2 regions of the Cellulomonas sp. P1_G12_2 genome follow, and region 1 is predicted to be linked to the other one. Evidence: predicted binding sites of a transcription regulator. Region 1 holds the regulator's gene; the other holds the start of a gene.

Region 1 (10,921 bases):
CTCGCCCGCCTCGACGGCAGGTCGGGTGAGGATGATGCGGTGCACCTTGCGGTCCTGCAGGGCCTGCACGGCCTTGGCCATGGCGAGGTACGTCTTGCCGGTGCCCGCCGGTCCGATGCCGAACGTCACGGTGTGCCGGTCGATCGCGTCGACGTAGTCCTTCTGCCCCGAGGTCTTGGCGCGGATGGTCCGGCCGCGGCCGGTGAGGATGTTGAACGACAGCACGTCCGCCGGGCGGGCAGCCGACGCCGCGGTGAGCATGGCGACCGAGCGCGTCACGACGTCGGGGGTGAGCGGCGTGCCACCCGCCGCCATCTCCACCAGCTCGTCGACGAGCCGCGACACCAGGGCCACGTCACCGACCGGGCCGGCAAGCGTCACCTCGTTGCCGCGCACGTGGATGTCGACGGTGGTGAACCCGGACTCGATGGTGCGCAGCACCTCGTCACGGAGTCCGAGCAGCTCGACCATCGAGACCTCGGAGGGGACGCTGATCCGGTGCTCGACGCGCGCGGGTGCGCCGGAGGAACGCGCTGCGGATGTGGACTCGGCCATGTGCTCGGCGGGCGCCGTGCGCTCCTTAGGTCGGTGCGGGTTCGAAGAACGTCCCCCAGTCTACGAGGCTGTGCCCACAGCATTCCCCGCGACGAGCGGATCAGCTCCAGCGACCCAGTCGTTCGGCCAGCAGCGCGAGCGCGACCGGGCCGGCCGTCGAGGTGCGCAGCACGTGCGGCCCCAGCCGCACGGCGCGTGCTCCGGCGTCGACCAGGCGGCCGAGCTCTCCGTCGCCGATGCCGCCCTCGGGGCCGACCACGACCAGGCACTCGCCCGCGTCGGGCAGCGTCGTCGCGGCGATCGGCTCCGTCGCCTCCTCGTGCAGCACGAGCACCACCCCGCCGGCCGCGACCGCAGCACGCACCCGCTCGACCAGCCCCCGCCCGTCGAGCGCGGCCTCCACCGCGGGCACCCACGCCCGTCGCGACTGCTTCGCGGCGGCCCTGACGGTGCCCAGCCACCGGGCCCGGCTCTTCGCCGCACGCTCGCCGCGCCAGACGACGATCGACCGCTCCGCCTGCCACGGCACCACGACGTCCACACCGACCTCGGTGGCCGCCTCGATGGCCATCTCGTCGCGGTCCCCCTTGGCGAGGGCCTGCACGAGCACCAGCGCCACGGCGGGTGCCGGCTCGACGACGCGCTGCTGCACGTGCACGAGCACGCCCTCGGAAGTCACCTCGCCGACCACCCCGACGAGCCGGACGCCGGAACCGTCCACCACGTCGACCCGCTCCCCCGGGCTGCGGCGCTGCACGACCCCGGCGTGGCGGCCCTCGGTGCCATCGAGCAGGTACGTCGCGCCGTCGGTCACGGCGTCGAGCGAGCCGGGCTCGGCCAGGAACACGGGCGCGCTCATGACGCGGCCGTCGCCGTCACGCTCACCGACCGGAGAGCTTGTCGCGCAGCTTGGCGAACACGCCGGAGCTCGACGCCGCGAGCCGCGCCTCCGGACGCTCCTCGCCGCGCAGGGTCGCGAGCCGGCGCAGCAGCTCCGCCTGCTCGTCGTCCATGGCGGTCGGCACGTGCACCTCGACATGGACGTGCAGGTCACCGCGACCGGGGGCGTGCAGGTGACCGACGCCGAGACCCTTGAGCGAGACGATCTGGGACGGCTGCGTGCCGGGACGCAGGTCGACCTCCTGCGGACCGTCCAGCGTGTCCAAGGTGAGCACGGTGCCCAGGGCGGCCGCGGTCATCGGCACCTCGAGCGTGGCGTGCAGGTCGTCGCCGCGCCGCACGAACGTGTCGTGCTTGCGCTCGCGCACCTCGAGGTAGACGTCTCCGGCCGGACCGCCGGCCGGACCGACCTCGCCCTGGCCGGTGAGCTTGATCCGCGTGCCGGTGTCCACGCCGGCGGGCACGTCCACGGCCAGCGTGCGGCGCGAGCGGACCCGGCCCTCGCCGGAGCACTCGGTGCACGGCTCGGGGATGACGGTGCCGAAGCCGTGGCACGCGGCGCAGGGCTGCGTGGTCATGACCTGGCCGAGGAACGAGCGTGCGACGCGCTGCACCGACCCGCGGCCGCCGCAGACCTCGCAGGTGCGCGGCGACGTGCCCGGACGGCAGCACGACCCGCTGCAGGTCGGGCAGATCACCGCGGTGTCCACCGGGACCTCGCGGTGCACGCCGAACGTGACCTCGGCGAGGTCCAGGTCGAGCCGCACGAGGGCGTCCTGACCCCGGCGGGCCCGCGGGATCGGGCCGCGCTGCGCCGCCGCGCCCGTGGCGGCACCGAAGAACGTCTCGAAGATGTCCTGGAAGCCGAAGCCGCCACCCATGCCGCCGCCGGGGGACGACGGGTCCCCGCCCAGGTCGTAGGCGCGACGCTTCTCGGGGTTGCCGAGGACGTCGTACGCGCGGGAGACGTCCTTGAACGTGTCCTCGGAGCCGGCGTCCGCCCCCGCGACGTCGGGGTGGTGCTCGCGGGCGAGCTTGCGGTACGCCTTCTTGATCTGCTCCGGCGTCGCGTCGCGCGGCACGCCGAGGATCTCGTAGTAGTCGGTCACAGGAGGGTCTGCTCGCTTCCAGGTGTCTCTGGGCAGGTGTCAGGACAGGTTGTCGGGGGCGTCATTGCGCGAGGATGCGCGTCAGGTACCGGGCCACCGCGCGGACCGCGGACATGGTGCCGGGGTAGTCCATCCGGAGCGGGCCGATCGAGCCGATGCGCGCCACCGAGCCACCACCCTCGTCGCCGTAGCCGGTGGTCACGAAGCTCGTCTCGAACAGCCCGTCGTGCTGGGTCTCGCGGCCGATGCGCACCGCGACCGTCGCATGGTCCTCGGCCATCTCGGACAGCAGCCGCAGGAGCACCACCTGCTCCTCGAGCGCCTCGAGCACCGGGCCGATCGCGCGCACGTCGGTGCTGCCGACGCGCGCGAGGTTGGCGGTGCCGGCCAGCACCACGCGCTCCTCGGACTCCTGCGCCAGCGTCTCCTCGAGCACCGCGACGACCGCGTTGACGAGCGCCTGGTCCGCGGGCGCGAACGCGTCGGTCAGCTCGCCCAGCGCCACCGGCAGCTCGGACAGCCGACGCCCGRCCGCGCTCACGTTCAGGCGCGACCGCAGCCGCGCCACCACCGCCTCGTCGAGGTCCGTGACCAGCTCCAGCGTCCGCTGCTCGACGCGGCCCGTGTCGGTGATGAGCACGACGAGCAGGTGGCGCGAGCCGACGGGGACGAGCTCCACGTGCCGCAGCGCCGAGCGCCGCAGGGACGGGTACTGCACCACGGCGACCTGGTGCGTCAGCTGCGCGATGAGCCGCACGGCCCGGTCGACGACGTCGTCGAGGTCCTGCGCGTTCTCCAGGAACGTGCCGATGGCACGGCGCTCCGGGCTGGACAGCGGCTTCACCGTCGAGAGCTGGTCGACGAACAGCCGGTAGCCCTTGTCCGTCGGCACCCGGCCGGCCGACGTGTGCGGCTGGGCGATGTACCCGCCCTCCTCGAGGGCGGCCATGTCGTTGCGGATGGTCGCGGGCGAGACGCCGAGCGAGTGCCGCTCGACGAGCGCGCGCGAGCCCACAGGCTCCTTGGTGGCGACGTAGTCCTCGACGATCGCGCGCAGCACGTCCAGCCGCCGGTCCTCGCTCATGTCGCCTCCTCCGTCGTCACCACGGGGTAGCACTCCCCGCACAGGAGTGCCAATGCTACGCCGGGGGCGGGAGACTCACGGGGCGGCGTCCGGTGAGGGCGTGACCGAGACCCCTAGGCTGCCCGGGTGAACGACGACCGCTACGGCTCGGACGTGCTCGGGGGCTCCGGCTCGACGCACCACCGACCCACCCGCACCAGCCGCCCGCAGCCCGCCGAGACCGGCCTCGTCGTCGAGGAGGTCACCACCGGGTGGGTCGGCGCCGTCGTCCGGGTGGAGAAGTCGGGCGGCCAGCACGTCGTCGTCCTCGAGGACCGGCGCGGCCGCACCCGCACCTTCCCGCTGGGTCGCGGCTTCTGGCTCGACGGCGAGCCCGTGGCGCTCACCGCCCCCGTGCGCGCCCCGGCACCTGCGAAGCCCACCCGGACGGCCTCGGGGTCCGTCGCCGTGCACGACGCCCGCGCTCGCGTGGCCCGCGGCAGCAGGATCTGGGTCGAGGGCAAGCACGACGCCGAGCTGGTGGAGAAGGTCTGGGGCGACGACCTGCGGCTCGAGGGCGTGGTGGTCGAGCTGCTCGACGGCGTCGACAACCTCGCCGACGCCCTGCGTGACTTCTCCCCCGGCCCCGGTCGCCGCGTGGGGGTGCTGGTGGACCACCTGGTGTCCGGGTCGAAGGAGAGCCGGATCGCCGCCGACGCCGTCCGCGGTCACCCCGCGGGTTCCGTCCTCGTGCTCGGGCACCCGTACGTCGACGTGTGGCAGGCCGTCCGACCCGAGCGCATCGGGCTGTCCGCGTGGCCAGTCATCGAGCGCGGCACCGAGTGGAAGCACGGGATCCTGCGCGAGCTCGGCTGGCCCGCGGACGAGCAGGCGGACGTCGCCCGGGCGTGGCAGCGGATCCTGCGGTCGGTGCGCAGCTACGCCGACCTGGAGCCGAGCCTGCTGGGCCGCGTCGAGGAGCTCATCGACTTCGTCACGGCATGACGGTGCCCGGCCGACCAGGGGTCGACCGGGCACCCGTGCAGACGATCAGGCCGCGATCGGGTCCCCGAGCAGGCGCTTGAACAGGAACGCCGTCGCGAGCAGCACGACCGGCACGGCGACCAGCAGGCCGACGCCGCAGAGGATCGCACCGCCGATGAAGATCGCGATGCTGAGCAGGTAGAACAGGATCGTCGTCGACAGGTTCGCCGTGACGAGCTGGTAGCTGGCCTTCATGGCGTCGATCGGCGCCAGGCGCTTGTCGATGACGAACCAGAAGGTGAACAGCAGCAGGAAGTTCACCGCGAGCGCGATCAGCCCGCCGAAGAACGGGACGACGTTGAGCACCGCGTTCACCACAGCGAGGATCAGCGCGGTGAGGATGACCGGCCCCGGCTCGACGATCCTGAAGAAGTCGCCGAAGCTCAGCTGCCGACCCTCGGTGACGTCGAGCGCCGCCCGGATGAACGCCGCCTGGATGAGGTAGCCGGCGATCGCGGCCACGGCGGAGAACACGAACGTCCCCAGCGAGAACCCGAGCGAGATGCCCGCGGACATGTCGCCGTCCGGGTAGAAGAGCGCCCCGAAGCCACCGAAGATGGCGCCGACGATGGACAGCAGGATGATCGCGGCGACGAACCACACCAGCGCGGCGAGGATGAACAGGCCGCCCTGCTGCGTGAACTTCTTCCAGCCGTACGAGTAGGCCTCACCGATCGGAGAGGCCTGGACGGGTGCTCCGTAGCCACCGACCGGGGGCGGGTAGGCACCCGGGGCCCCCTGGCCGTAGCCGGGCGGCGGCGGAGGCGGCGGGTAGCCGCCGGGCGCAGGCTGACCGTACGGGGACGCCTGCGGGGGGTACCCGGCGGGCGGCTGGCCGTAGGCGGGGGCCGGCGGGGGCCCGGCGGGGGGCTGTCCGTACGACGGTGCGGGTGGCGCGGGCGGGACCGGCGGCGCAGGCGGGACCGGCGGCGCGGGCGGGACCGCGGGTGCGGGGTCGGGCACGGGCGGGACCGGCGCCGTCGGCGGCTCGACGGGCTCAGCCGCCTTCGCGGGCTCGTCGTCGCGCGGCGGGGTACCGCCGGGGTTCTCGCTCATGCGTGGCCTCCCTGGTCACAGGGCGATCGTCGCCCAGGCGTCAGCGAACCGGGGCCGGAGGGCGCGTGTCAAGGAAGCGGGCCTTCCGGGCATGTCGGCGAGTCGCCGAACCGCCCGGCGCGGTGCTGCGCCCCTCGGTAGGCTGGCGTGCCGTCACGCCGACGACCCACCCACGAGGAGTGCGCCGCGATGTCGTACGAGCCCTACCAGAGCCCGCCCCCGAGCGGTGCCGACCAGGACCGCACCTGGGCCATGCTCGCGCACCTGGGCGGCATCCTCGCCTACGTCTGGGCCGGCTGGATCCCCGCCCTGGTCATCTGGCTGGTGCATCGCGAGAAAGGCGGCCCCGCGGCGTCGGAGGCCCGGCTGGCGCTCAACTTCCAGCTCACCGTCCTGATCGGCCTGATCATCTGCGCGGTCGTGCGCGCGATCCCCGTGATCGGCGTCGTCGGCTGGCTGGGCTTCATCGGCCTGAGCATCGCCAGCCTTGTCCTGGGCATCCTCGCGGCGATCACGGTCCAGCGCGGCGGCTCGTACCGGTACCCGTTCAGCCTGGAGCTGGTGCGCTGACGCGTCAGCCCGCGAGCGTGCGCACGACGGCGTCCGCGAGCAGCCGCCCGCGCCGCGTCAGCACCAGCCGCCGTCCGCCGACCGCCTCGCGCCCGTCGACGAGCCCGTCCGCGACGAGCCCCGCCACGGACGGCCGCGCGTCGGCAGGCAGCGCGTCGAGCGGCAGCCCGGCGGCGAGGCGTACCCCCAGCATCAGCCGTTCGAGCACCGCGCCGTCGCCCGTGACGGTCTCGCGCCCGGCCGCCGGGCTCAAGCCGCGGTCCAGGCGGTCGGCGTAGGCACGCGGGTGCTTGACGTTCCACCAGCGCACGCCGCCCACGTGGCTGTGGGCGCCGGGTCCGATCCCCCACCAGTCGTCGCCCCGCCAGTAGCTGAGGTTGTGCCGGCAGGCGTCGGCGGGCGTCCGCGCCCAGTTGCTCACCTCGTACCAGTGCAACCCGGCGGCCTCGAACAGGTCGTCGGCCAGCTCGTACTTCGCCGCCTGGTCGTCGCCGTCGGGCAGCTCGAGCTCGCCCCGGCGCACCTGCACGGCCATCCGCGTGCCCGCCTCGACCACGAGCGCGTACGCGGACACATGGTCGACACCCGTCGCGAGCGCCGCCTCGACGCTGGTGCGCCAGTCGTCGAGCGACTCCCCCGGCGTGCCGTAGATGAGGTCGAGCGACACGGCCAGGCCGGCGTCGCGGGCCCAGCGCACGACGTCCGGGATCCGACGAGGGTCGTGCGTGCGGTCGAGCGTGGCCAGGACGTGCGGTACCGCGGACTGCATCCCGAACGAGACGCGCGTGAACCCCGCGTCGGCCAGCGCCGCGAGCGACTCGGGCGTGACCGAGTCGGGGTTCGCCTCGGTGGTGACCTCGACGTCGTCGGCGAACCCCCACGCGTCGCGGACGCCGCCGAGCATGCGCGCGAGGTCGGGGACGGACAGGACGGTCGGGGTACCGCCGCCGACGAACACCGTGGCGACGGGCCGGCGCGGGAGGATCCGGGACGCGAGCGCGATCTCCGTCAGCGCGGTGTCCGCGTACGCGTGCTGGCTCGCGCCGCCGCCCAGCTCCGTCGCGGTGTACGTGTTGAAGTCGCAGTAGCCGCAGCGCACGGTGCAGAAGGGCACGTGCAGGTAGACGGCGAACGCGCGCTCGTCGGCACCCTCGAACGCCGACGCCGGCAGTGCCCCGTCGTCGGGCGCGACGTCTCCCTCGGGGAGCGCCGGGCTCACTTCTTCTTCGCGTCCTTGCCGCCGGCCGACCCCGCGGGCTCGCTGGACAGCGCGGCGATGAAGGCCTCCTGCGGCACGTCGACCCGGCCGATCGTCTTCATGCGCTTCTTGCCCTCCTTCTGCTTCTCCAGGAGCTTGCGCTTGCGGGTGATGTCGCCGCCGTAGCACTTGGCCAGGACGTCCTTGCGGATGGCCCGGATGGTCTCGCGCGCGATGATCCGGGCGCCGATCGCGGCCTGGATGGGCACCTCGAACTGCTGGCGCGGGATGAGGTCCTTGAGCTTGGCGGTCATCATCACGCCGTACGCGTACGCCTTGTCCTTGTGCACGATCGCGCTGAACGCGTCGACCGTCTCGCCCTGGAGCAGGATGTCGACCTTCACCAGGTCCGCCACCTGGTCGCCGATGCGCTCGTAGTCGAGGCTCGCGTACCCGCGCGTCTTGGACTTCAGCTGGTCGAAGAAGTCGAACACGATCTCCGCCATGGGCAGGACGTACCTCAGCTCGACGCGCTCCTCGGACAGGTAGTCCATGCCTTGCAGCTCGCCGCGCTTGGTCTGGCAGAGCTCCATGATCGCGCCGATGAACTCGCTCGGGGACAGGATCGTCGCCTTGACCATCGGCTCGTTGACGTCGCCGATCTTGCCCGCGGGGAACTCGCTCGGGTTGGTCACCGTGACCACGGTCTTGTCCTCGAGGGTGACCTCGTAGACGACGTTCGGCGCGGTCGAGATGAGGTCCAGGTCGAACTCGCGCTCGAGCCGCTCACGCACGATCTCGAGGTGCAGCAGGCCGAGGAAGCCCACGCGGAACCCGAACCCGAGCGCCACCGACGTCTCCGGCTCGTAGTTCAGGGCCGCGTCGTTCAGCTTCAGCTTGTCGAGGGCGTCCCGGAGGATCGGGTAGTCCGTGCCGTCGATCGGATAGAGGCCGGAGAACACCATCGGCTTCGGGTCGGAGTACCCGCCGAGGGCGTGCGCCGCCGGCTTGCTCGCGTTGGTGACGGTGTCGCCCACCTTGGACTGGCGCACGTCCTTCACGCCGGTGATCAGGTAGCCCACCTCGCCGACCCCGAGGCCCTTCGTCGGCACGGGCTCCGGGGAGATGACGCCGATCTCGAGCAGCTCGTGCGTCGCGCGCGTCGACATCATGACGATCTTCTCGCGCGGGTTGAGGTTGCCGTCGATGACGCGGACGTACGTGACGACACCGCGGTACGTGTCATACACCGAGTCGAAGATCATCGCGCGGGCCGGGGCGTCGGCGTCGCCGGTGGGCGGCGGGACCAGCTCGACGATGCGGTCCAGCAGCTCGACCACCCCTGCACCCGTCTTGCCGGACACCCGCAGGCAGTCCTCGGGCTCGCCGCCGATGAGCTTGGCCAGCTCCTCCGCGTACTTCTCGGGCTGGGCGGCCGGCAGGTCGATCTTGTTGAGCACCGGGATGATCGTCAGGTCGTTCTCGAGCGCCAGGTACAGGTTGGCCAGCGTCTGGGCCTCGATGCCCTGCGCGGCGTCGACCAGCAGCACGGCACCCTCGCAGGCGGCCAGCGACCGGGACACCTCGTAGGTGAAGTCGACGTGCCCGGGGGTGTCGATCATGTTGAGCGCGAAGGCCTTGTCGTCCACGCCCCACGGCATGCGCACGGCCTGCGACTTGATGGTGATGCCGCGCTCGCGCTCGATGTCCATGCGGTCCAGGTACTGCGCGCGCATGGCCCGCGAGTCGACGACGCCCGTGAGCTGCAGCATGCGGTCGGCCAGCGTGGACTTGCCGTGGTCGATGTGCGCGATGATGCAGAAGTTGCGCAGCAGCTCGGGCGCCGTCGCCGCGGGGTGGATGCGCGACGCGAGGGCTGCACTCGGGATCGGGGACAAGCGGACTGCTCCTGGCGCTGGAGTCGGTGGCGCGCGCGGTGGCGCCTTCCCGACGGACGGTGACCGGTGCCAGCCTGTCGGCTGTCGGTGGTCGGTCCCACCATGGTCCCATGACGTCGACCCGGAACTCTCCCGACCTGCTCTCGGTGCTCGGCGGCTTGCAGGACGACTTCCTCGCGACGATCCCTCTCGTCGACCCCACCACCCGCGTCCCGTGGTGCGGCCGATGGCGGGTCAAGGACCTCGTGATCCACCTCGCCCGCATCCATCACTGGGCGGCCGGCCAGGCACGCCGTCGGCAGGAGACACCGCTGGGCCGCGGCCCGTTCGTGCTCGAGGAGCTCTACGCCACGTGCGCCACCGAGCTGCGCGAGACGCTGGCCGGGCTCGGCCCGGACGCCGAGTCCTGGACGCTGCTCGGCAACGGACCGGCGTCGTTCTGGCACCGCCGCCAGACCCACGAGACCCTGGTCCACCTGTGGGACCTGCGCACCGCGGGCGGGCTCGACCTGACGGTGGACGCAGGTCTCTGGGCGGACACCGTGGACGAGGTCGTCACCGTGATGCAGCCGCGTCAGGAGCGCATGGGCCGGATGGAGCCGCTCGTCGCACCGATCGAGCTCGTCGCGGACGACGCCGGGCGTACGTGGCTGCTCGGGGGGACCACGACCCCGGCCGCCACCGTGACCGGCCCCGCCGATGCCCTCGCGCTGCTGCTGTGGGGACGTGCGACACCCGACCACCCGCGCCTCACGGTCGACGGCGACGCCGACGCGCTGGACGACGCGCTCGGCCGCCGGATGACGCCCTGACCGTCAGGCCTCGCGCGTGATCTGCACCTGGACCTCGGCGTCCTGCGTCCCCGCGCCTGCGTAGATCCCCCGCAGTGGCGGCACGTCGTCGTAGGAGCGGCCGCGCGCGAGCACCACGTGGTGGTCACCCGCGATCACCCGGTTGGTCACGTCGTAGGCGAACCACTCGCCCACCCACCACTCCACCCAGGCGTGCGAGTCGCCGAGCACCGTCGAGCCCACCGGCGCACCGGAGTCGGGGTGCAGGTACCCCGACACGTACCGCGCGGGGATCCCGATGGACCGCAACGCGCCGGTGACCAGGTGCGCGATGTCCTGGCACACGCCCGCTCGGGCGACCCACGCCTCCGACGCCGGGGTGTGCACCGTGGTGACGCCGGGGATGTACTCCATCTCGTCGCGCAGGGCCGCGGACACCGCCAGCGCCGCCTCGGCCGGCTCGAGCCCGGCGGCCGCGCGCTGCGCGATCTCGATCACGTCCTCGGGCGGCGCGGTCGTCGGGGTGTCCGAGAGGAACTCCGCCAGCCGGTCGCGCAGCTCGCCCCCGCGCAGGGTGTCCCAGCCGGCCGGGCTGCGCAGCGGACCCCGCTCGGCCACCTCGACCAGGTGCTCCGCGGTGATCACCATCGACTCGTGGGGGGTGAGCACCTCGAAGGCGGTGACCGCGGTCCCCCAGTAGTCGCGGTACTCGGACCACCCGGTGTGCGGCTGCACGT
Region 2 (10,921 bases), on a different contig from region 1:
CGATCGGCCGGTCGTGGCGTACGACGCGGTGGGCGGCACGTCCGCGGCGCGCGTCTGGTGGCTGCTGCGCTGGGCCGGCCTCCGGGACGTGCGGCTGCTGGACGGCGGGCTCGCGGCGTGGACCGCGGCAGGGCTCGCGCTCGAGGCCGGATCGGTGACGCCGGAGCCGGGCGACGTGGTGCTGGTTCCCGGTGCGCTGCCGACGATCGACGCCGACGGGGCCGCCGCCTGGACCGGCTCCCTGCTCGATGCCCGCGCGGCCGAGCGGTACGCCGGAGAGGTCGAGCCCGTCGACCCGCGTGCGGGCCACATCCCGGGGGCGATCTCGGTGCCGACCGCCGGGAACGTGGGCGCCGACGGCACGTTCCTGCCCGACGACGAGCTGCGCGCACGGTTCGCGGGGATCGACGGACCGATCGCCGTGTACTGCGGGTCCGGGGTGACCGCCGCGCACGAGGTCGCCGCGCTCGCCTCGGTCGGCGTCGAGGCGGCGCTGTACCCGGGCTCGTGGTCGCAGTGGTCGAACGACCCCGCGCGCCCGGTGGAGACGGGGAAGGCCGCGCCCCCCGTCTAGGGGATCGCGGCCTCCGGTGTCCGGTCAGACGGTCAGGGACGCCTGCGTGTAGGAGAGGCGCTCGGCGCGCGGGTAGTGCGTACCGGCACCCTGGACGTGCCCGACGTTGACGACGAGGAGCGACTTCCAGCCGTTCTCCGCGAAGAACTCGGCGTCGATGCCCTGGGCGTCCATGCCGCCCATGGGGCCGGCGGCCAGGCCCGCGGCGCGCAGGCCGACGATCAGGTAGCCGGCCTGGATGAGGGCGTTCATGCGGGCCATCGACTCGCGCTGCTCGGGCTGGCCCTCGAGCGCGTCGGCGAGCGCGGCCATGTGCGGCGCGAGCGTCGGGATGTGCGCGTGGAAGCCGGTGTCGGCGGCGAGCACGAGCGAGACGGGGGCCTCGAGCACGCGGTCGCGGTTGCCCTCGTTCATGTGGGCCGCGAGGCGCCGGCGGGCGTCCGGGGTGCGGACCACGAGCAGGCGCAGGGGGATGGTGTTCAGGGCGGTGGGGCCCCACTTGACCAGGTCGTACACCGCGGCGATCTGCTCGTCGCTGATCTCGTCGGGGGTGAACGCGGCGGCGGTGCGGGCCTCGCGGAACAGGAGGTCCGCGACGTCGTCGCCGACGGCCAGACCGGAGGTGGGGAAGTCGAGGCCGTCCAGGACGGTGGAGTCAGTGGTCATGCACGGTTGAAGCGTCAACTACCTGCGGTTGTTCCGGGCGACGGTGTGGCGGTCGTCACCACGTCGCGGCCACCTATCCTGGTCCGCATGGCTGACCCCCTCGTGCTCGGGATCGAGACGTCCTGCGACGAGACCGGCGTGGCCCTGGTGCGTGGCTACGACCTCCTCGTCGACGCCGTCGCCAGCTCGGTGGACGAGCACGCGCGGTTCGGCGGGATCATCCCGGAGATCGCGTCGCGCGCGCACCTCGAGGCCATGGTGCCGACGATCGAGCGGGCGCTGGCCACGGCGGACGTCTCGCTCGGCGCGGTGGACGCCATCGCGGTGACGGCCGGCCCCGGCCTGGTCGGACCCCTGACCGTGGGAGCCTCGGCCGCCAAGGCGCTCGCGCTCGCCCTGGACAAGCCGCTGTACGGCGTCAACCACGTGATCGGGCACGCCGTCGTGGACGAGCTGGTCGACGGCGCCTTCCCCGAGCGCGTCATGGCGCTCGTCGTCTCGGGCGGCCACTCGTCGCTGCTGCTGCTCGACGACACCGTGCACGTCACCGAGCTCGGCTCGACGCTGGACGACGCGGCGGGGGAGGCGTTCGACAAGGTCGGTCGTCTGCTCGGCCTGCCGTACCCGGGCGGCCCGCACATCGACCGGCTGGCCCGCGAGGGGAACCCGACCGCGATCCGCTTCCCGCGGGGGCTCACCGCCGCCAAGGACCAGGCCGCGCACGCCGCCGACTTCTCGTTCTCCGGCCTGAAGACCGCCGTCGCCCGCTGGGTGGAGGCCCGGCAGGACGCGGGCGAGCAGGTGCCGCTCCCCGATGTCGCGGCGTCGTTCGCGGAGGCCGTCGCCGACGTGCTGACCGCCAAGACGATCGCCGCCTGCCGGGCGCACGGCGTGGACACCCTGGTGGTCGGCGGCGGGTTCTCCGCTAACTCCCAGCTGCGGGACATGGCCGCGAAGCGCTGCGCGGAGGCCGGCATCGAGCTGCGCATCCCGCCCATCCGCTACTGCACCGACAACGGAGCGATGATCGCCGCGCTCGGCTCGGCGGTGGTGCGGCGCGGGCTGCCGCCGTCGTCGCTGGACCTGCCCGTCGACTCCTCGATGCCGCTCACCCAGGTACTGGTCTGAGGACCTTCTGCTCTGTCGCGCCACGACGCTCCGGCGTGCCATCAGGGGAAGGGGTCCCGCGCCGCGGGGCGCCGGACCGGAGGCGGTGGGTGCGGTGCGAGGTGCGCGAGTCCTGGTGGCGGTGGCCTCGGCGGCGGTGCTGGCGGGCTGCGTCACGGTGAACCAGCAGCAGGCCGGTCCCGGCATGATGCACGGAGGTGGGCCGGGTGTGTTCCGCTCGACGTGCACCCCGACCGTCGACCCCTCGGGTTCCACCGTCGCGGTCATGCTCGGCGACGGAGGCATGGTCCGCAGGATGCACGGCAGCGGCGCGATGCTCCGGGTCGTGCCCGCGTCGGTCGAGGCGGGAGAGGTGACGCTGGTCGCCCGGAACATGGGCCGGCGGACCCACGAGCTCGTCGTCCTGCCGCTGGCCCCCGGCGCGTCCGTCGGTGAGCGGCCGCAGGGCGTCGACGGCTCCGTGGACGAGACCGGCAGCCTGGGTGAGGCGTCGGCGCCGTGTGCCGAGGGGGCCGGCGACGGCCTGCCCTCCGGAGCCGTCGGATGGGTCACGCTCGACCTCCCCGCCGGACGGTACGAGGTCGTCTGCAACCTGCCGCACCACTACGCCGCGGGCATGGCCGACGAGCTCGTCGTCACCGACGCGAGCTAGGCGGTCGTCGTCGACGGCGCGCGGCGCGGGTTGCGCGTACCGGTCGGCCGGCTCCACACCCGCCACACGCGGGCGCCCAGCAGGAACGGCACCGTGAACACGACGGCGTAGAACACGAGCGCCTGCCACGTGAAGGTGGTGCCCGCCGACACGCCGCCCTCGGTGCTGGTGAAGACGGCCGTCGCGCCCAGGAACTCACGCTCGATCGTCCCGCCGCCCAGCTGATCGAGCGTGTCGAGCGTCCCGAAGGTGTACGCCATGACCAGGTAGACGACCGCGCCGACGGCGAGGCCTCCCCAGACGGCCCCGGTGTTCCAGCGCGGGACGGGCCGGCCCAGCTCGGTGAGGTAGCCGTCCGCGAGCACCCGCGGGTGGCCCAGGTCCGCGACTGCCTGCCGCATGCCCACCTCGGACGCGGCGGCGGTGAGCTCGGTGCGGAGCTCGCGCACGACCGTCTTGTGCTTCGGGAAGTCCTGCATGGCCCAGTCGAACCGCAGGAGGTAGCGCTCGCGGACGAGGGCGTCGCGCAGGGAGGTGCTCATGAGGACTCCTTCGTGGTGGCACGGGCGAGCAGACCGTCGACCGTGAGGGCCAGCTGCTGCCACGCCCGGGCGGTGCTCCAGAGCTGCTCCGCGCCGGTGTCGGTGGGCAGGTAGTACTTGCGGGCGGGGCCCGCGCTGGAGGCGACGAGGCGCGACGAGATCTGGCCGTCGCGCTCGAGGCGGTTGAGCACCGGGTACAGCGTCCCGGCGCCGAGGTCGTCGAGGCCGGCCTCGTGCAGGCGGGTGACCAGCTCGTACCCGTAGGACTCGCGCTCGGTGAGGAGCGCGAGCACGAGCATCGGGAGCACGCCCTTGAGGAGCTGGGGATCGCGGGGCTCGTCCATGACGCCCACGCTATGCCTAGTAGTAGGTATTGACAAGTAGTGGGCGTGGCCCAGTTCTGCTAGAGCGGGCGACCGGCCTTGAGCTCGGCGACGAGGGAGCGCACGACGGCGTCGAGCTCACCGGCGTGACGCCGGGCGACCGCGCGCTGACGCTGGTACGACGCGCCACGGCGCAGGATGACGCGCACCTGCTCGAGCTCGGCGGCGCAGCCGAGGCGCTCGGCGACGGGGGCCAGCTCGACCAGCCAGCGGCCGATCGCGTCCGTGACCAGCTCCTCGTCACCGGCCGCGTTCGTGATGATGATGGCGTCCATGCCGTACCGCGCGGAGCGCCACTTGTTCTCCTGGGCGAACCACGGCGGCAGCGTCGGCAGGCTCTCCCCGCGGTCCAGCATCGAGGAGAAGTGCTCCACGAAGCAGTGGGTCAGCGCGGAGATCGCGGCGACCTCCAGGAGGTTCGAGGCGCCGTCGGCGATCCGCATCTCCAGCGTGCCGAACCGCGGCGACGGGCGGACGTCCCACCGGATCTCGTCGAACTGGTCGATGACGCCGGTGTGCATCATGTCGCCCACGTACTGCTCGAGCTGCGACCACTCCTCGAAGGCGAACGGCAGGCCCGCGGTCGGCAGCTGCTGGAACAGCAGGGCGCGGTTGGACGCGTAGCCGGTGTCCTTGCCACCCCAGAACGGGGACGACGCCGACAGCGACAGGATGTGCCCGAAGACGCCGAGCATCGCGTGCGCGATGGGCAGCACCTTGTCCCGGTCCTCGATGCCGACGTGCACGTGCACCCCGTAGATGAGCATCTGCCGGCCCCACCACTGCGTCCGGTCGATGAGGGTCGCGTACCGCTGCTTGTCGGTGACCTTCTGCTGCGCCCAGTTGGCGAACGGGTGCGTCGCGCCACCCATGAGCTCGATGCGCAGCGGGGACGCGGCCGCCTCGACCTCGTCGAGGGCCTGCTGCAGGTCGGCCGTCGCCTCCGCGATCGTGCGGCACTTGCCCGAGCGGATCTCCACGGTGTTGAGCAGCAGCTCCTGCGTGATGAGGGGGTGCTCGGAGCCGTCGGCGGGCCGGACGGCCGCCAGGATGGCCTCCGCGGCCTGGCGCAGGTCCCCGGAGTCGGCGTCGACGAGGGCGACCTCCCACTCGATCCCGACGCTCGACCGCTCGGAGTGCGCGAACGGCACCCGCACCGGCACGGCCATCAGACGGGCTCCACCACGAGCACCTGCTGGCTGCCCGCGACGCGCGTGAGGATGATCGTCCCCGTCGCGCTGCCGCGCAGGTCCAGCTGCCGGCGGAGCTGCTCCGGCACCACGGCCGTCCCGCGCTTCTTGATGGTCAGCTTCCCCACGTCACGTCCTCGCAGGTAGGTCCGGAGCCGCTTGAGGCCGAACGGCATCGTGTCGAGCACGCGGTACGCGGTGGCGGTGGGCAGGGGCGTCAGCGCGTCCGAGGTCACGTAGGCGATCGTGGGGTCCACGAGTCGTCCCTGCACCTGGTGCGCGATCTCGCCGACCAGCCCGGCGCGGATGACGGCCCCGTCGGGCTCGTAGAGGTAGCCGCCGACCGGGCCGGACGCCGGACGCTCGTCCGAGGTGGCGCGCACGACGTGGGCCTCGCCGGCGCGGAGCACCAGGGCGGACCGGCCGGGTCCCTCCGGCGCGAGCGGGCCGAACCAGAGGCCCACCTCGACCACGTCGCCGTCGACCGAGACCCATTGGGCCTGCGCGTCGTCGGGCAGGGCGGTGTGCGGGATGCCGGGGCCGAGCTTGAGGCCGAGCGCGGGTACCCGGTCGCGCACCGCGAGGACCGCGTCGAGGGACGGCTCGTAGGCGGACGGGTCGAACACGCGGCTGCCCGACGAGGTCCGGCGGGCGGGGTCGGCGTACACGCCGTCGACCCCCTCCGCCTCCAGGTCGAGGGCGAGCCCGTCGCCGTGCCGCACCTCGGCGTCGGGGAAGTGCCGCAGGTTCACGGTGGCGATCGCCGCGGTCGCCTCGTCGAGATCGATGGCCAGCACCCGCAGGCCGATGCCCGCGAAGGCCATCGCGTCCGCGCCGATCCCGGTGGTCAGGTCGGCCACCCGGGTGCTGCCGGCGTCGCGGAACCTGCGCGCGTGGTGGGCCGCGACGGTGAGGCGCGTCGCCTGCTCGAGGCCCGCGGCGGTGAAGAGCATGCCGTCGGCGAACGTGCCGAACTTCGCGGCGGCCTTCGCGCGCAGGCGCGACTGGGTGAGCGCGGCGGCGACCAGCGCGGGATCGATGCCCTCGTCGCGCATCCGCTCCGACAGGGCGAGCGTGCGGCTCTCGTCGTACGGCGGCAGGGCGGACAGCAGTGCCCAGCCCGCCGGGCTGAGCAGCTGGGCGATGCCCTCGCGATCCATGCGGCGATCCTCGCACGCAGAGACTCGCCAGGACCGCTCGTTGGCACTCGCCTTGACCGAGTGCTAACCGGTTCCTAGAGTGAGTGGCTGGCACTCTCCCGGTGAGTGTGCCAGCAGCGCTCCAGGGCACGGCACCCGCGACGACGTGTCCGAGAGCGCGCACGTACCTCAGAGAACTACTCACATGCGAAGGGGAGGTCCGCTGTGTCGGTCTCCATCAAGCCCCTCGAGGACCGGATCGTCGTCAAGACGCTCGAGGCAGAGGCGACGACCTCTTTCGGTCTCGTCATCCCGGACAGTGCCAAGGAGAAGCCCCAGGAGGGCGAGGTCCAGGCGGTCGGACCCGGCCGTGTCGACGACAACGGCAACCGGATCCCGCTCGACGTCGCCGTCGGCGACAAGGTCATCTACTCCAAGTACGGCGGCACCGAGGTCAAGTACGACGGCGAGGAGTACCTCATCCTCTCCGCGCGCGACATCCTCGCGATCGTCGTCAAGTGAGCTGAGGGGCGCCACGCGCCCCGCTCGCTCGCGAAGGCCCCCCACTGCAGCTGCCGTGGGGGGCCTTCGCGCGTCCGGGGCCGGACGCACCAGAGCCCCTCTCCCCGATCGTGCCGACGAGGAGAGGGGCTCTGGTCGTGCAGCTCTGGTTCAGCCCACGCGGCTGGCGCGGCCGCGCTGGGCGAGCACCGCGGAGCGCTCGTCCTCGGAGAGGCCGCCCCACACGCCGTAGGGCTCGCGCACGGCGAGGGACTGCTCGAGGCACTCCTTGATCACGGGGCACGTGGCGCAGATCGCCTTGGCCGCCTCGGCGCGGCGCCGGCGGGCCGAGCCGCGCTCACCCTCGGGGTGGAAGAAGAGGTCCTGGTCCTCGTCGCGGCAGGCTCCGTCGAACTGCCACTCCCACAGGTCCATCACCGGTCCGGGAAGGCGCGAGATCTCGGCCATGAGTTCCTCCTCAGTCGATCCGTCGAAGTCCGCCGTGTGGGCGGCTGCGCCGGGAAGTCGTGTACACGGGAACCAGATGGTGTCCACCGGGGTGACGCGTTGGAGAGGACGTTACAACCGCGCCAGAAGTTGTTCAAGACCCGTTCGCACATTGATTCGGTGGCGCGATTGTGCATGAAGCCCCTGGTCGGCGTGTCGGGCGCCGACACGCCCGATGAGGCCGAATCGCGTCGGCCTGGCAGAATCGCGCCATGGTGACGCGCGAGGACGACGAACCGACGGGGCCTCCGGCGCCGGCGCTCGCCGTCGCCGCCGTCGCGCGGCGGCTCGGTGTGGCACCCGCGACGCTGCGCACGTGGGACCGCCGGTACGGGCTCGGGCCGTCGGAGCACTCCGCCGGGGCGCACAGGCGCTACTCGGCGGTCGACGTCGAGCGGCTGCTGGTCATGCGGCGGCTCACGCTGGACGGCGTGGCACCGGCGGAGTCCGCACGGATCGCCCTGGCGACCGACGTGACCGCCGGGACCCCCGCCCGGTCCCAGGACGGGGGCGTGCCGACCACACCGACCGCGGTCGTCGACGCCGCGCTCGCCGGTGACGTCGCCGGGTGCGCGCGGCTGCTGGCGATCGACGAGGGAGCCGACGTCGCGCTCTGGTGGACGGGCCTGCTGGAGCCGGTCATGTCCGCGCTCGCTCGTCGCACGGTCGTCGACCCGCCCGGGGTCGACGCGGTCGCCGCGGTGCACGCGGGCGCCCTCGCCGCCCTGCGGGAGCACCAGGTACCGCTGACGGGGACCCGCCGTCCCGTCGTCCTCGTGCTCGTCGTCCCCCGGGAGGCGCGGCCGCTCGTCGCGCACGCCCTCGCCGGGGCGCTCGCGGCGCAGGGGGTCGATGCGCGCATCGTCGGGGGGCCGGTGGGTCCGCACCACGCCGTCGAGCTCGCTGCCATGACACGCGCACGGGCGGTCGTGACCATCGGGCTGCGGGCCGACGCGGACCTCGAGGTGGTCGACCGGCTCGCGCGCGAGCAACCTGACCTCGCACAGTTCGTCATGGTCCCGGACGGTGCCGCCGACGCGGTCCCGCTGGACCGGTCCGTGCATCGCGCCCGGACGTTCACCGGCCTGCTCCACGAGGTGCTCGCGGTCGCGACGTCGAGCGGTGAGCCCTGAGGGCACGGCCGAGTGGGGGAGACATTCCACGCAGGCGTCGCAGGGGCGGACGAAGCCCCTCTCGCAGCGGGGACGGATCGTCTCTCCGGCTAACTTCAGCGTGATCATCAGCCGATAGCACTCAGGTGCCCCACACGGGGCCCGAGAGGGGAACCAACATGGCGGGAGTCGTGGTCTGTCACGGCTCGGCGGTCGTTCGAGAGCGGCTCGTCGTGACCTCCATCGGCGTGCCCGCGCTCGGTCCGGTCCGTGCGGCGTCGTCGGTGGACGAGCTGCTGAGCCTGGCTCGGCGCATGCCGCCGACGGTCGTCCTGCTCGACGCGCACCTGGCGGCCCCCGGTGCGATCGAGGCGATCCGCCGGCTGCGCGCGGTCGCGCCCGCCGCCGCCATCGTGCTCCTCGCGCTGCCCGACGACAGCGTGGCGCTCGACCGGGCGCTCGCGCTCGGTGCCCGCGGGTTCCTGGCACCCGACGTCGGCCGCGCGGAGCTGTCCGCCGTGGCGGCGCACGTGCTGGCCAGTCCCGTGCTGCCTGCGCAGACCGTGCCCCGCACGCAGCCCGTGGACGTGCCCAGCCAGGGCAGCTTCCGCGCCAGCGACCTGCGCACGCCCGCGGCCGGGGTGTCCACGGTCGGGGCGCCCGACGCCAACGCAGCCCCGGTCGGTGTGCCCACCACGGGAGCGATCCCCGGCGTGCCGCTGACCAAGCGAGAGATCGAGGTGCTCACCGGCATGAGCCACGGTCGCTCCAACGCGCAGATCGGCGCGGAGCTCTACCTGTCCGAGGACACGGTGAAGACCCACGCGCGCCGGCTGTTCCGCAAGCTCGGTGCCAACGACCGGGCCCAGGCGGTCGCGATCGGGCTGCGCCGCGGTCTCATCCAGTAGGGCGGGACCCTCAGCACGCGTGCGCCCGCGTATCCTTGCCGGATGACGGAGCACTCGCCTGCCGACCCGTTCGCCCGCGTCGGGCTCACCTACGACGACGTGCTCCTCCTGCCGGGGGAGACGGACGTCATCCCGAGCGAGGTGGACACGTCCTCGCGCCTGACGCGCGAGATCACCGTGCGGGTCCCGCTGCTGTCCGCCGCGATGGACACCGTCACGGAGTCGCGCATGGCCATCGCCATGGCGCGCCAGGGCGGCATCGGCATCCTGCACCGCAACCTGTCCATCGAGGACCAGGCCCACCAGGTCGACCTCGTGAAGCGCTCCGAGTCCGGCATGATCACCGACCCCGTCACGGTGGGACCGGACGCGACGCTCGCCGAGCTGGACCACCTCTGCGGCATCTACCGCGTGTCCGGGCTGCCGGTCATCGACGAGATCGGGCTGCTGCTCGGCATCATCACCAACCGCGACCTGCGGTTCGTGCCGCCGCAGGAGTTCGAGACGCGCCGCGTCCGCGAGGTGATGACGCCGATGCCGCTGGTCACCGCGCCCGTCGGCATCGCGCGCGACGACGCGGCGGCGCTGCTGGCCAAGCACAAGATCGAGAAGCTCCCGCTCGTCGACGACGCGGGCATCCTGCGCGGGCTGATCACCGTCAAGGACTTCGTGAAGTCCGAGCAGTACCCCGACGCGACGAAGGACGGCGAGGGACGGCTCGTCGTCGGCGCCGCCATCGGCTTCTTCGGGGACGCCTGGGAGCGGGCCTCCGCGCTGGTCGAGGCCGGCGTCGACGCGCTGGTCGTCGACACCGCGAACGGCCACGCGCGCCTGATGCTCGACATGGTCCGCAAGCTCAAGTCCGACCCGTCGACCCGCCACGTCCAGGTCATCGGCGGCAACGTCGCCACGACCCCGGGCGCGCAGGCGCTGGTGGACGCGGGCGTCGACGCGGTCAAGGTCGGCGTCGGACCCGGCTCGATCTGCACCACCCGCGTCGTCGCCGGCGTCGGCGTGCCGCAGGTGACCGCGATCTACGACGCCGCCCGCGCGTGCAAGCCCGCCGGGGTCCCGGTCATCGGCGACGGCGGCCTGCAGTACTCCGGGGACATCGCCAAGGCGCTGGTCGCCGGCGCGGACACCGTGATGCTCGGCTCCCTGCTGGCCGGCTGCGACGAGTCGCCGGGCGAGCTCGTGTTCGTCAACGGCAAGCAGTTCAAGCACTACCGCGGGATGGGTTCGCTCGGCGCGATGGCGTCCCGAGGCCGGATCTCCTACTCCAAGGACCGGTACTTCCAGGCCGATGTGTCCTCCGACGAGAAGATCGTCCCCGAGGGCATCGAGGGCCAGGTGCCGTACCGCGGCCCGCTGTCGGCGGTGGCGCACCAGCTGATCGGTGGCCTGCACCAGTCGATGTTCTACGTCGGTGCGCACACGATCCCGCAGCTGCAGGAGCGGGGACAGTTCATCCGGATCACCGCGGCCGGGCTCAAGGAGTCCCACCCGCACGACATCCAGATGACGGTCGAGGCGCCCAACTACACCGGCCGCTAGGGGAGCAGGGGCAGCTTCCCGACGATCTTGTCCACGCGGTTGCGCGGTCCGACGATGCTGACCGC

The links. The regulator HrcA, encoded in region 1, represses chaperone genes, less so after heat shock. The targets are predictions, from matches to a motif close to TTNGCACTCGNNNNNNNCGAGTGCNAA.
Region 2: groES (co-chaperone GroES) is a predicted target of HrcA. The motif match lies at 6,336-6,362, and genes of this name have one in related genera.

What each region holds. Positions count from the first base shown of each region.
Region 1 covers NZ_JBFUBX010000005.1:147,403-158,323, reverse strand. Annotated here, with positions in the region: gene AC1DXT_RS16675 (PhoH family protein) at 1-555, opposite strand, end outside; gene AC1DXT_RS16670 (16S rRNA (uracil(1498)-N(3))-methyltransferase) at 656-1,414, opposite strand; gene dnaJ (molecular chaperone DnaJ) at 1,437-2,564, opposite strand; gene hrcA (heat-inducible transcriptional repressor HrcA) at 2,626-3,648, opposite strand; gene AC1DXT_RS16655 (DUF3097 domain-containing protein) at 3,775-4,632, shown strand; gene AC1DXT_RS16650 (hypothetical protein) at 4,678-5,727, opposite strand; gene AC1DXT_RS16645 (DUF4870 domain-containing protein) at 5,917-6,297, shown strand; gene hemW (radical SAM family heme chaperone HemW) at 6,302-7,516, opposite strand; gene lepA (translation elongation factor 4) at 7,513-9,393, opposite strand; gene AC1DXT_RS16630 (maleylpyruvate isomerase family mycothiol-dependent enzyme) at 9,504-10,205, shown strand; gene AC1DXT_RS16625 (transglutaminase family protein) at 10,209-10,921, opposite strand, start outside.
Region 2 covers NZ_JBFUBX010000002.1:664,954-675,874, forward strand. Annotated here, with positions in the region: gene AC1DXT_RS11195 (sulfurtransferase) at 1-574, shown strand, start outside; gene AC1DXT_RS11200 (malonic semialdehyde reductase) at 599-1,240, opposite strand; gene tsaD (tRNA (adenosine(37)-N6)-threonylcarbamoyltransferase complex transferase subunit TsaD) at 1,328-2,368, shown strand; gene AC1DXT_RS11210 (sulfocyanin-like copper-binding protein) at 2,463-3,020, shown strand; gene AC1DXT_RS11215 (hypothetical protein) at 3,017-3,562, opposite strand; gene AC1DXT_RS11220 (PadR family transcriptional regulator) at 3,559-3,906, opposite strand; gene AC1DXT_RS11225 (glutamate--cysteine ligase) at 3,966-5,114, opposite strand; gene AC1DXT_RS11230 (class I SAM-dependent methyltransferase) at 5,114-6,295, opposite strand; gene groES (co-chaperone GroES) at 6,500-6,796, shown strand; gene AC1DXT_RS11240 (WhiB family transcriptional regulator) at 6,947-7,243, opposite strand; gene AC1DXT_RS11245 (MerR family transcriptional regulator) at 7,495-8,415, shown strand; gene AC1DXT_RS11250 (response regulator transcription factor) at 8,628-9,302, shown strand; gene guaB (IMP dehydrogenase) at 9,345-10,856, shown strand; gene AC1DXT_RS11260 (DUF2000 domain-containing protein) at 10,853-10,921, opposite strand, start outside.